DNA from 3 places in the Pantoea sp. SGAir0430 genome. Region 1 is predicted to be linked to each of the others. Evidence: predicted binding sites of a transcription regulator. Region 1 holds the regulator's gene; each other region holds the start of a gene.

Evidence for each region. Region 1 encodes PurR, which represses purine synthesis genes. Its sites were predicted from a motif close to CANGCAAACGTTTGCNTG; they were not measured.
Region 2: the regulator PurR is predicted to act here: its motif matches at 1,110-1,127, upstream of raiA (ribosome-associated translation inhibitor RaiA).
Region 3: the regulator PurR is predicted to act here: its motif matches at 2,588-2,605, upstream of purE (5-(carboxyamino)imidazole ribonucleotide mutase).

Annotation. Positions count from the first base shown of each region.
Region 1 is NZ_CP039427.1:1,226,803-1,231,128, forward strand. It holds gene E7738_RS05870 (Grx4 family monothiol glutaredoxin) at 1-85, opposite strand, end outside; gene E7738_RS05875 (C40 family peptidase) at 452-1,243, shown strand; gene E7738_RS05880 (cytochrome bd-I oxidase subunit CydH) at 1,300-1,389, opposite strand; gene purR (HTH-type transcriptional repressor PurR) at 1,663-2,688, shown strand; gene punR (DNA-binding transcriptional activator PunR) at 2,685-3,596, opposite strand; gene punC (purine nucleoside transporter PunC) at 3,706-4,326, shown strand, end outside.
Region 2 is NZ_CP039427.1:4,001,507-4,005,832, reverse strand. It holds gene rluD (23S rRNA pseudouridine(1911/1915/1917) synthase RluD) at 1-192, opposite strand, end outside; gene bamD (outer membrane protein assembly factor BamD) at 322-1,062, shown strand; gene raiA (ribosome-associated translation inhibitor RaiA) at 1,330-1,656, shown strand; Phe leader region at 1,754-1,878, shown strand; gene pheL (pheA operon leader peptide PheL) at 1,755-1,802, shown strand; gene pheA (bifunctional chorismate mutase/prephenate dehydratase) at 1,901-3,064, shown strand; gene tyrA (bifunctional chorismate mutase/prephenate dehydrogenase) at 3,098-4,219, opposite strand; gene E7738_RS18640 (3-deoxy-7-phosphoheptulonate synthase) at 4,226-4,326, opposite strand, start outside.
Region 3 is NZ_CP039427.1:1,878,608-1,882,933, reverse strand. It holds gene ybbP (putative ABC transporter permease subunit YbbP) at 1-671, shown strand, start outside; gene purK (5-(carboxyamino)imidazole ribonucleotide synthase) at 933-1,997, opposite strand; gene purE (5-(carboxyamino)imidazole ribonucleotide mutase) at 1,994-2,503, opposite strand; gene E7738_RS09120 (UDP-2,3-diacylglucosamine diphosphatase) at 2,637-3,353, opposite strand; gene ppiB (peptidylprolyl isomerase B) at 3,353-3,847, opposite strand; gene cysS (cysteine--tRNA ligase) at 4,066-4,326, shown strand, end outside.

The sequences.
Region 1 (4,326 bases):
AGCTTGGCAGTTTCGGCGAACCTTTCATGTACAGCAGGATCGGGTTTTCTGCGATCTGGCGCTGAATTTTTTCAACAGTACTCATTTTTGCCTTCCTTAATCCTTCACTTCGTGTTTGTTTATTGTAGCGACTTCGCCCCGCGACTGAAAACGGGATTTTGCCTTAGCCGGCGCATATCGCCATGTTTGTTAAGTTCGCGCGCCACGAATAACATTTTCATATCATTAATAAGCATTAATCAATTAATAATTAGCAATAATTCCGCTGGGTTAAACAGCTGAAATCGCTCATTTTTGCCCCACTTTCAGTACCGTGACAGATTAATGGAAAAAGACCTTACCTTTTGCAAAAAAAGTGGATTAGAATTGCCCCGGTGCTGATCGTCGATCAGATTTTTCTAACTTTACCGCGGTCTGGCTTCCTGCCGACGGCTTAACATGTAACCGGACTATGCGTTTACTGATTACGCTTTTCATACTGGCTTTTGCCCAACTGTTCTTTAATGTGGCGGCGGCTTCTCCGCATGCGCCGGTTAATGCCAGTTTGCAGAAAGCGGAGAAAAAGAACGCGCGTGAAGATGAGCGTCGCAAACGACGCCCGGTGAAAACCACCAGCAAAAAGTCACGCCTGACGTCGGTACAGAAGTTCAGGCTGAAAAAACAGCAGAAAAGCGAAACGGTACTTCAGCACACCACGCAGCGCAAATCCCCACTTAAGCTCAGTGCGAAAAAATATGGTCATCAGCGGCTGGCGAAAAAATCGCGTGACGTTGCCGTTGATGATGAAGTGCAGCAGCTGAGCGGCATTAAAATGAGCAAAGCCCACCGCTTGCGCTATCAAAAAGCGCGCGAAACCGCGATGACGAAACTGATGGGCCAGCTGGGTAAACCGTATCAGTGGGGAGGCACCTCACCGCACACCGGTTTCGACTGCAGTGGTTTAGTGTGGTACGCCTACAAAGACCTGGTGAAGTTTAAATTTCCCCGCACCGCCAATGAGATGTATCACCTGCGCGATGCGGCACCAATTAAGCGTGAGATGCTGGAGAAAGGCGATCTGGTGTTCTTCCGCATCAACAACCGCGGCACCGCCGACCATGTCGGGGTTTATCTGGGCAATGGCAAATTCATTCAGTCTCCGCGCACCGGTAAGGACATTCAGATTAGCGCGCTGGGCGAGGATTACTGGCAGAAGCATTACGTTGGCGCGCGCCGTATGATGACGCCGAAAACCGTGCGCTAACCTCAGCGTTGCGCAACAAAAAAGCCGGTGGCTGTTCAGCAGCACCGGCTTTTTTATTAATGCAGAATGGCGGTAAAGCTAAAGGCAATAATCATCAGCAGAGCAGCGGCGGTGGTGGTCAATGCCAGTTTCAAATCGGTACTCATCACAACTCCTTAGTCACACAGTTTGCATGGTTAAATAATTTTCGCACAGTGATGGGCAAAAATCTCGTGTTATCCGCCCCGGCTTGCTAGAATCGCCGCCTTTCGTTGCGCAACAGATTTAGCGCATGCTGCATTGACAGCCTGCTGAAGGATGTTTCCCTGCCCGATTAAGCAGATTAGCCCTGATATTCAGGGCGCAAAACCATTAGCAGACGCAAACGTTTAACAATATACTTATCAGTAAGTTGCGATAAGCCCAGGAGTACCATTTTCATGGCAACCATTAAAGATGTGGCGAAACGCGCCGGGGTCTCAACCACCACGGTTTCGCATGTCATCAACAAAACGCGTTTTGTCGCGGAAGAGACGCGTAACGCCGTATGGGAAGCGATTAAAGCGCTGCACTATTCACCGAGCGCGGTGGCCCGCAGCCTGAAGGTGAATCACACCAAGACGCTGGGCCTGCTGGCGACCTCCAGCGAAGCGCCCTACTTCGCCGAAATTATTGAAGCCGTGGAGAATCACTGCTTTGAGCGTGGTTACACGCTGATTCTCGGCAACGCGCATAACGATCTGCAAAAACAGCGCGCCTATCTGTCGATGATGGCGCAAAAGCGCGTCGATGGCCTGCTGGTCATGTGCTCCGAATATCCCGACGATCTGCTGCAGATGCTGGAAGAGAACCGCAATATCCCGATGGTGGTCATGGACTGGGGCGAATCGCGCGGGGACTTTACCGATACCGTGCAGGACAATGCGTTCCACGGCGGTTACCTCGCCGGGCGATACCTGATTGAGCGCGGCCATCGCGATATCGGTGCTATCCCTGGCCAGATGGAGCGCAACACCGGTGGCGGCCGTCATGCGGGTTTTCTGCAGGCGATGCAGGAAGCGGGCATCAGCGTCCGTCCCGAGTGGATTGTGCAGGGTGACTTCGAACCGGAGTCAGGTTATCAGGCAATGCAGCAGATCCTGAACCAGAAACAGCGCCCGACGGCGGTGTTCTGCGGCGGCGATATCATGGCGATGGGCGCGATTTGCGCGGCCGACGAGATGGGACTGCGCGTGCCGCAGGATATTTCGGTAATTGGCTATGACAATGTGCGCAACGCGCGCTACTTCACCCCGGCGCTGACAACCGTGCACCAGCCGAAAGCGCAGCTGGGGGAAAAGGCACTGGAGATGCTGCTGGACCGCATCACCAGCAAACGCGAAGAGCCGCAGACCATTGAAGTGCAGCCCACGCTGATTGAGCGCCGCTCCGTGGCCGATGGCCCGTTCCGCGATTACCGCCGTTAAGCCACCTTCTCGCTGAGCCACTCGTGGTTCAGCGTCTCCGCATCGCCCAGATATTCCAGTAACCACGCCAGCGCCGGTGACGCGCGCTGCTCAGACCAGCTGACGCAACACGGGCTGTCCGGAAACGGCTGCGGCAACGCCAGCTCCACCAGCGCGCCGCTGTCCAGCAGCGGGCGCGCCAGGTGCCCCGGCACCATGCCCACGCACAATCCAGCCTGCAGGCAATCCAGCCCGGTTTCCCACTCCGGCACCACCAGCCGCCGCTGGTTATCCAGCGTCCACGTCATGCGGCGCGGCAGCGCGCGCGACGTATCTTCCAGCACCAGCGACGGCCAGGCGCGCAGGGTTTCGTCGTCCAGCTGCGGACTGTGGGCCAGCGCATGCTGCGGACTCACCACGCAGCGCCAGTTGAGCGCGCCCATATCCTGAAAGGCGAAGCGGCCGCCGACCGGAATGGCCTGGGTGGCGCCAATCGCCACATCGACACGACCATCAGCCAGCGCGTCCCACACGCCGTTAAATACTTCGTAGCTGATGATCAGCTCCATATCGGGGAAATGGCGGTAAAAATCCTTTACCAGCTGGCGGGTGCGCTGCGGTTTGACGATGCAATCTACCGCGATACTGAGCTGACCGCGCCAGCCATTAGCCAGCTGCTGACACTGGCGGCGCGTGGCCATCATTTTTTTGATAACAGAACGCCCTTCACGCACAAAATGCTCGCCTGCTGCCGTCAGCACCACTTCGCGATGCTGCCGCTCAAACAGCGGTACCGCCAGCCAGCCTTCCAGCTGGCGCACGGTATAGCTGATGGCAGAGGGCACGCGGTGCAGCTCCTGCGCCGCCGCGCTAAAACTGCCGGTGCGCGCTACCGCGTCCACCACCTCAAGTGCATATTCCGACCACATAGTTTTCCCATCAAAAATTTTAACAGCACCCTGCAAATATTAGCGTTTCACAAAGCCCGCTGCACCCTTTTACACTCCCCGCCGTTCAACCTGCCGAGTGAGAAAAACCATGCTGTCATCCAAAGGATTTCTGCCTTACCTTGCCGTGCTGAGCATGCTCGGCTTTCTGGCCACCGATATGTATTTACCCGCCTTCGGCGCCATGCAGCGCGACTTTGCTTCCGCACCGGGCACCATCAGCGCCAGCCTGAGCCTGTTTCTGGGCGGCTTTGCCTGTGCGCAGGTGCTGTGGGGCGTGCTGTCGGACCGCTTCGGCCGTAAACCCATTCTGCTGGCGGGCCTGAGCCTGTTTGCGCTGAGCTGTCTTGCCATGCTGTGGGTGACTAACGTCTGGCTGATGCTGGCGCTGCGTTTTGTGCAGGCGGTAGGCGTGTGCGCCGCAGCGGTGAGCTGGCAGGCGCTGGTGGTTGATCGCTATCCGCAGGCCAAAGCCAACAAAGTATTTGCCACGATTATGCCGCTGGTGGCGCTGTCACCGGCGCTGGCACCGCTGCTGGGTGCCTGGCTGATGGCCCATTTTCACTGGCGCGCCATCTTCCTCGCGCTCACGCTGGTGACGCTGGTGCTGCTGTTCGGCACGCTGAAACTGGCCAGCGCGCCGCGTGCGCGCCACGAAAGCACGCCGCAGCCCAGCTGGCTGACGCTGCTGGCGACGCGTATTTACAGCGGT
Region 2 (4,326 bases), 1.3 Mb from region 1:
CCGCTCACCGCCGAGTACTTTCTCTTTCGGTTTATCGATGATGGTGCCGTTGACGCTGACCCGACGCTCAAGGATCCACTCTTTTATGCGGGAACGTGAATAATCAGGGAACAATTCCGCCAAAGTCTGATCTAAGCGTTGTCCAAGCTGTGCTTCGGACACCGTTGCGGTGAGTTGAACTTGTTGTGCCATATACAGCTTCTTCGTTAACGTTGGGTTTTCACGGCGATGCCGTTTAATATAATGTGCTATCGTACTGGTCATTACCGGGAGCTATACGGACAGCTTCCGCCATAACACTTTGAGGATAATCATTTCGTCATGACGCGTATGAAACATCTGGTGGCTGCTGCCACACTGAGCCTGAGCCTGGCACTGGTGGGCTGTTCCGGCTCATCGGACCCGGTCCCGGACAGCCCGCCGTCTGAAATTTACGCCACAGCGCAGCAAAAGCTGCAGGACGGTAACTTTAAAGCGGCGATTAAGCAACTGGAAGCGCTGGATAACCGTTATCCGTTTGGTCCTTACTCGCAGCAAGTGCAGCTGGATTTGATCTACGCGTACTACAAAAATGCCGATCTGCCACTGGCGCAAGCCGCCATTTCCCGCTTTATGCGCCTGAACCCGACGCACCCTAACATTGATTACGTGATCTATATGAAGGGCCTGACGGACATGGCACTGGATGATTCCGCGCTGCAGGGCTTCTTCGGGATCGATCGTTCCGACCGCGATCCTACCCATGCGCGTGATGCATTCCGTGACTTCTCTCAGCTACTGCGCGGCTATCCGAACAGCCAGTACGCGGCAGATGCGCAGAAACGTCTGACGTTCCTGAAAGATCGCCTGGCGAAGTATGAGCTCTCCGTGGCGCAATTCTATACCAAGCGCGGTGCCTATGTCGCCGTTGTTAATCGGGTTGAAGGTATGATGCGCGATTATCCGGACACCCAGGCCACGCGTGACGCGCTGCCGTTGATGGAAAATGCCTATCGCCAGCTGCAGCTGACGACGGAAGCCGACAAAGTCGCGAAAATCATTGCGGCGAATAGCGCGTCCTGATTTTCGTGCCATAAAAAAAGCAGCCGCTGTGGCTGCTTTTTTTTGGTCAGAAAACCGTCTGCAACGGGTTTTTCCGCTACGGTTAACTCATCAATCTTGCCCCTGTCCCCGCTGTGCATCAAGCTTTTTTCGCCCTTTTCCCGGCCTTTCTCACAATTCGCTGGCATTGACAAAAAGTGACATTCCAATGTGATCCAGATCACACATTTTCCTGATTTGCGCGGTATGCTGGTCCTACCCAGACGGAAATGACAGAGAGGTTTAACTATGATTCTGAACATTACCAGCAAACAAATGGAAATCACTGCGGCAATCCGCAACCATGTCGAAGACCGTCTCGCCAAGCTGGAAAAATGGCAAACCCACCTGATAAATCCGCACATTGTGTTATCGAAAGAGCCGAAAGAATTTGTGGCCGATGCCACCATTAACACGCCAAACGGCACGCTGGTCGCCAGCGCGAAACACGATGATATGTATACGGCCATCAATGACTTGATCGCCAAGCTGGAGCGCCAGCTAAATAAAGCACAGCACAAGCCTGAAGCACGGCGCGCCACCAGCAGTGTTAAAGATTTCACCCCTGCCGGGTAATTTATCGCTTTTCAGCAACGCGCCTGCGGGCGCGTTTTTTATTGACAGCTTTTAAGCTGTGCGGTTACTCTCAGTTCACTTTATTGCCGGAATTGATCATGAAACTACTGCCGTTCTTCTTCGCATTCTTTTTTACCTTCCCCTGATTGGGAGGCGATTCGTCGTGTGAAAATGAATGCGAAGACGAACAACAAAGCCTCCCAACCGGGAGGCTTTTTTATTGGACATTTTACAGGTGAGCCCTATGAATCCCGAGAATCCGCTGCTGGCGTTACGCGATAAGATCAGCGCTGTCGATGCCAGGCTGTTAACGCTGCTGGCTGAACGGCGCGCGCTGGCCGTTGAGGTAGCGCAGGCCAAGCTGGCCACCCATCGCCCGATTCGTGACGTCGAGCGCGAACGCGCCCTGCTGGAAAATCTCATCGCGCTGGGTAAAAAACATCAGCTGGATGCGCACTACATCACGCGCCTGTTCCAGTTAGTGATTGAGGATTCGGTGCTGACCCAGCAGGCGCTGCTGCAGAAAAACCTGAATCATCCACATGCGCACGCGCCGCGCATCGCCTTCCTCGGCCCAAAAGGCTCCTATTCGCACCTTGCCGCCCGTAAATACGCCACGCGCCACTTCGATTCGATGGTGGAAATGGGGTGTCTGAAATTCCACGACATCATTCAGCAGGTTGAAAGCGGTCAGGCGGATTACGCGGTGATGCCGATTGAAAACACCAGTTCCGGCTCGATCAATGACGTATATGATTTGCTGCAGCAAACGTCGCTGTCGATCGTCGGCGAGCTGACGATTCCTATCGAACACTGCGTGCTGGTTAGCGGTAATACCGATTTGCAGCAGATTGAAACCGTGTATAGCCATCCGCAGCCGTTCCAGCAGTGCAGCCAGTTCATCAACCGCTTCCCGCAGTGGAAAATCGAATACACCGAAAGTACGGCGGCGGCGATGGAAAAAGTAGCCGCGATGAACTCGCCGCACGTGGCCGCGCTGGGCAGCGAAGCCGGCGGTGAGCTGTATGGTCTGCAGGTGCTGGAGCGCAACCTGGCGAATCAGCAGCAGAACCATACCCGCTTCATTGTGCTCGCGCGTAAACCGATTGAAGTCTCCAGCCAGGTGCCGGCCAAAACCACGCTGATTATGGCGACGGGCCAGCAGGCCGGCGCGCTGGTTGAAGCACTGCTGGTGTTGCGTAATCACAATCTGATCATGAGCAAGCTGGAAAACCGGCCAATCAACGGTAACCCGTGGGAAGAGATGTTTTACATTGATGTGCAGGGCAATCTGCAGTCGGAGAATATGCAGCAGGCGCTGGAAGAACTGCGTGCGCTCACGCGTTCACTGAAGGTGCTGGGCTGCTATCCCGGTGAGAACGTGGTACCGGTAGAACCGCGTCTGTAAAACAAAAAGGCATCCTCGCGGATGCCTTAATCATTACTGGCGACTGTCGTTGGCGGAGCGCAGCATGCTGCGGCTCTCGACAAGGAAGCGTTTCGCGTAGTCACCAAACCAGTGTTCCACACGCTCAAAGCTGTTGATGAACGCCTGTTTATCGCCCTGCTCCAGCAGCGTGATGGCTTCACCAAAACGCTGATAGTAGCGTTTAATCAGCGCCAGATTACTTTCCGACGACATGATAATGTCGGCGTACAGCTGCGGGTCCTGCGCAAACAGCCGTCCTACCATCGCCAGTTCGAGGCGATAGATAGGCGAGGACAGCGCCAGCAGTTGATCCAGATTGACGTTCTCTTCCGCCAGATGCAAACCGTAAGCAAACGTGGCGAAGTGGCGCAGCGCCTGAATGAACGCCATGTTCTGATCGTGCTCAACCGCACTGATGCGGTGTAAGCGCGCGCCCCACACCTGAATCTGTTCCAGGAACCACTGATAGGCTTCCGGCTGACGGCCATCGCACCATACCACCACCTGCTTCGCCAGGCTGCCGCTGTCCGGACCGAACATCGGATGCAGTCCCAGTACCGGGCCGCTGTGCGCCGCCAGCATCGCCTGCAGCGGACGGTTCTTCACCGACGCCAGATCCACCAGAATGCAGTCATCAGGCAGCGCTGGCAGATCGGCAATGATCTGTTCGGTCAGGTGGATCGGCACGCTGATGATCACCATGCCCGCATCGTGCAGCAGTTCATCCGCGCGCGGCCAGTCATCTTTATCAAGAATACGCACCTGATAGCCGGAGAGCGTCAGCATCTTCTCGAACAGACGTCCCATCTGACCGCCGCCGCCGACAATCACCACCGGACGCAGTTCAGGACACAGCGTTTTGAAGCCTTTGTCATTTTCATGCGCATAGGATTCACGCATCAGACGACGCAGTACATCTTCGATCAGGTCCGGCGACACGCCGAGCGCTTCCGCTTCCTGACGACGCGACGCCAGCATACTGGCCTCGCGCTCAGGCACATAAATCGGTAAACCGTAGCGGCTTTTGACTTCGCCGACTTCGGCCACCAGCGCCAGTCGTTTCGCCAGCAGCCCCAGCAGGGCTTTATCTACTTCATCAATTTGATCGCGCAGCGCGGTCAGTTCAGCCACCATGACTCATTACACCTCGTGTGACAGACGCGCCGACAGCACTCCCTGCAGATCCCGATGGATTTCACGCAGCAAAGTTTCAGTGGTTTCCCAGTTGATGCAGGCATCAG
Region 3 (4,326 bases), 650 kb from region 1:
TGGGCGTCAGGCTCGGCGACAGGCTGACATTTAGCGGCGATACGCAGCAGTTCAGTGCGACCATCACCAGTCTGCGCAAGGTCGACTGGGAGAGCCTGCGGCCAAACTTCTTCTTTATCTTCCCGCCGGGCGCGCTCGATCAGCAGCCACAAACCTGGCTGACCAGCTTCCGCATGGCGAACGATCCCGCGCTGCTGGCGCAGCTTAACCGCGCGTTCCCGACGCTGAGCCTGCTGGATGTCGGCAGCATGCTGAAGCAGATTGGACAGGTGCTGGCGCAGGTGAGCCAGGCGCTGGAGATCATGGTGATTCTGGTGACGGTTTGCGGTGTGTTGCTGCTGCTGGCGCAGATCCAGGTCGGCATGCGCCAGCGCCGGCAGGAGCTGGTGGTGTATCGCACGCTCGGTGCCAGCCAGCGCCTGCTGCGCGGCACGCTGTGGTGTGAGTTTGCGCTGCTTGGCGTGGTCGCGGGAATCGCGGCGGCGCTGGGGGCGGAAGCGGCACTGTGGGGACTTCAGCGTAAGATTTTTGATTTCCCGTGGCAGCCGGACTGGACGCTGTGGCTGGCGCTGCCGCTGTGCGGCGCGGTGCTGCTGTCGCTGTGCGGCGGCTGGCTGGGTGTCCGCTTACTGAAGGGGAAAGCGCTGTTCAGGCGGTTTGACGCTGCCTGATGCCCTCACCCCGGCCCTCTCCCACGGGAGAGGGAGCCGATCGAGCCCGTATGCGTGATTCTGCACTTCAGAGCGTTCAGGTGAGCGTTAAACAGAAAATCGCAGCGCATGATACCCTCTCCCACGGGAGAGGGAGCCGATCGGGCCCGTATGCGTGATTCTGCACTTCAGAACGTTCAGGTGAGCGTCAAACGGAAAAATCGCACCGTATAATCCCCTCTCCCTGTGGGAGAGGGCAAGGGTGAGGGGAACACCGCGGAACTACAGCTTCGCCACGGCCCACGCAATGCCGCTCGCATAGGCGTCAGGCAGCAGCGGTACCAGCGCATTGAGTGCGGCGGTGAGGCGTGCCGGATCGCTGTCGGTCAGATTCAGGTGGCCGACCTTACGTCCGGCGCGGACTTCTTTGTCGTACCAGTGCAGATGCACCAGCGGCTGCTGCAGCCAGTCGGTGTTGAGGTCGGTGCCAATCAGGTTGACCATCACCGATGGTGCAAACACCACCGGCTGCGGCAGCGGCAGACCGAGCACCGCACGCAGGTGCAGTTCAAACTGGCTGATAGAGGCGCCATTCTGCGTCCAGTGGCCGCTGTTGTGCACGCGCGGTGCCAGCTCATTGATCAGCAAGCCCTGCGGCGTGACGAAACACTCCATCGCCATCACGCCCACATACTTCAGCTCATGCATGATCGCGCTCAGCATCGCTTCTGCCTGCTGCTGTTGCGCGGCATCAGCCTGCGGGAAGGCAACGCTGGTACGCAGAATGCCGTCCTGATGCAGGTTGTGCGTCAGCGGATAAAACACCGTGCGTCCATCGTGCCCGCGCGCGCCCACCAGCGAGACTTCACCGCTGAAGTTAATACCCTGCTCAACGATGCACTCGCCGTAGCACTCATCCGGCAGCGTTGCGGTTTCGTCGGCGCGCAGGCGCCACTGACCGCGGCCGTCGTAGCCGCCGGTGCGGCGCTTGACGATCGCCAGCTCGCCCAGCGTGCTAAATACCGCCGGCCACTCGCTTTTATCAGCCAGCAACTGCCACGGTGCGGTTGCCAGGTTGAGTTGGTCGAGCAGCTGCTTTTGCGTCAGGCGATCGGCGAGGCGCGGAAAAATATCGCGGTTGACGAACGCCGGATGGTTAGCCAGCTCGCGCGTCAGCGCGGTTTCCGGCCAGCGCTCGATTTCCGCCGTAATCACGCTTTGCGCGATCGGCAGTGCTGACGGCTCCGCGTCCAGCCCGACCGGATACACGGCGATGCCCAGCGGCTCGCCGGCCTGGCGCAGCATGCGGCCCAGTTGACCGTTGCCGAGTACGCAAACTGGCTTCATGCGTCCTCCCGCGGATCCGGATTATTCAGCACTTCATCGGTCTGGCTCTGACGCCAGGCGGCCAGGCGTGCAGCCAGCTCGCGATCGTGAATTGCCAGGATCTGCGCCGCCAGCAGTGCGGCGTTGGCGGCACCGGCTTTACCGATGGCCAGCGTACCGACCGGAATGCCGCGCGGCATCTGTACGATGGAGTAGAGGCTGTCCACGCCGCTCAGCGCTGCGCTCTGTACCGGTACGCCCAGCACCGGCAGCAGGGTTTTCGCCGCCAGCATGCCTGGCAGGTGCGCCGCACCGCCGGCACCGGCGATGATCACCTGAAAACCGTTGTCGGCTGCGCGCTCTGCGAAGCTGAACAGCTTATCTGGCGTACGATGCGCAGAGACCACTTCAACGTGGAACGGGACATCCAGGCTGTTAAGGATTTCCTCGGCGAACTGCATGGTAGCCCAGTCACTTTTGGAACCCATGACGATGGCGATACGGGCCGGGGCGGCGTTGGATGACATGCGGTCAACTCCTGTGAATAATCAAACGAACCTGGCCGGGCGGGCAGGTAAAGAAGGGCACAGAGAATAGCACGAGACAGCGGCAAGGAAAACGGTTGCGTAGGCGGAAAACCGGCATTTCCGCCGCAAACAATCAGAAAGGAAATTCGATTAACTCCACGCCCTGTGCGTCCAGCTGAATCATTGATCCGCGCTCATGCCACGCGCCCAGCACCGCGCGTTGCGCTGGCGTGCCGGCGAGCTCGAACTGATGAATCGCCGGACGATGGGTGTGGCCGTGAATCAGGATCGGCACCTGCTGGCGCGTCATCGCCGCGGCTACCGCCTGCGGATTGACGTCCATGATGCTCAGTGACTTGTGCTGGTTGGCCTGCTTGCTGTCGGCCCGCATCCGCGCGGCAATGCGCATGCGCAGACGCAACGGCAGCGCGAGAAACAGCCGCTGCAGCCAGCGCTGATGCACTTTGGCGCGAAAACGCTGATAACCGTGATCGTCAGTACACAGTGTATCGCCGTGCATCATCAGCACGCGCTGACCATAGCGCTCCAGCACCTGCTCTTCGGGCAGCAGCGTCATGCCGCTGGCGCGGGCGAACTGTTGACCTAACAGGAAGTCGCGATTGCCGTGAATAAAGAATTTTGGCACCGGCAGGGCACGCAGGGCGTCGGCGATCTGCTGATGCAGCGGATTAGGATCGTCATCGCCAATCCACGCTTCAAACAGATCGCCAAGGATGTAAAGCGCATCACACTGCTGCGCTTCCCGCTGCAAAAAATGCAGAAAACCGGCAGTGATTGCCGGTTCTTCCTGACACAGATGTAAATCTGCGATAAACAGCGTGCGCGACATTACTCGCTGACGGTCACTTTCTGGATGATCACGTCATCAACCGGCACGTCCTGGTGCATGCCGCTGCGGCCGGTTTTCACTGCTTTGATTTTTTCGACCACGTCCATGCCTTCAACCACTTCAGCAAACACGCAGTAACCCCAGCCCTGCAGGCTTTCGTCACGGAAGTTCAGGAAGTCGTTATCGGCAACGTTGATGAAGAACTGTGCGGTAGCCGAGTGAGGTGCCTGGGTACGCGCCATCGCCAGCGTGCCTTTGGTGTTTTTCAGGCCGTTATTGGCTTCGTTGCGGATGTCTGCTTTGGTGGCTTTCTGCTTCATGCCCGGCTCGAAACCGCCGCCCTGAATCATGAAACCGTTGATCACGCGGTGAAAAATGGTGTTGTCGTAGAAACCTTCACGGCAGTAGTCCAGGAAGTTCTGTACGGTAGCCGGCGCTTTGTCATCGAAGGTTTTGATTACGATATCGCCATGGTTCGTCTGGAAAGTGACCATTATATTCGTCCTGTGGAGGTTGTCGTCAGTATCAACTGCCGCACCGGCAAGGCGGCGGGGCATTTTTGTAGACGCCTCTTATATCACAATTTCCAATAACGCGTCAGTAAGGCAACGGCAGTTGCGAAGCGAGCGATGCACAAGTCGGAAAAATACGGCACAATAACCGGCTACATCAAGAAGGCGTATCCCGCACACGTAAACAACGGAATCGTTCAATGCTAAAGATCTATAACACCCTGAGTCGCCAGAAAGAGGAATTTAAACCCATTCATGCCGGTGAAATCGGTATGTACGTGTGTGGAATCACGGTTTACGACCTCTGTCATATCGGCCATGGGCGTACCTTTGTGGCATTTGACGTGGTCGCGCGTTACCTGCGTTACGTGGGCTATAAGCTGAAATATGTGCGTAATATCACTGATATCGATGACAAGATCATTAAACGTGCCAACGAAAACCGGGAAAGCATCGAAACG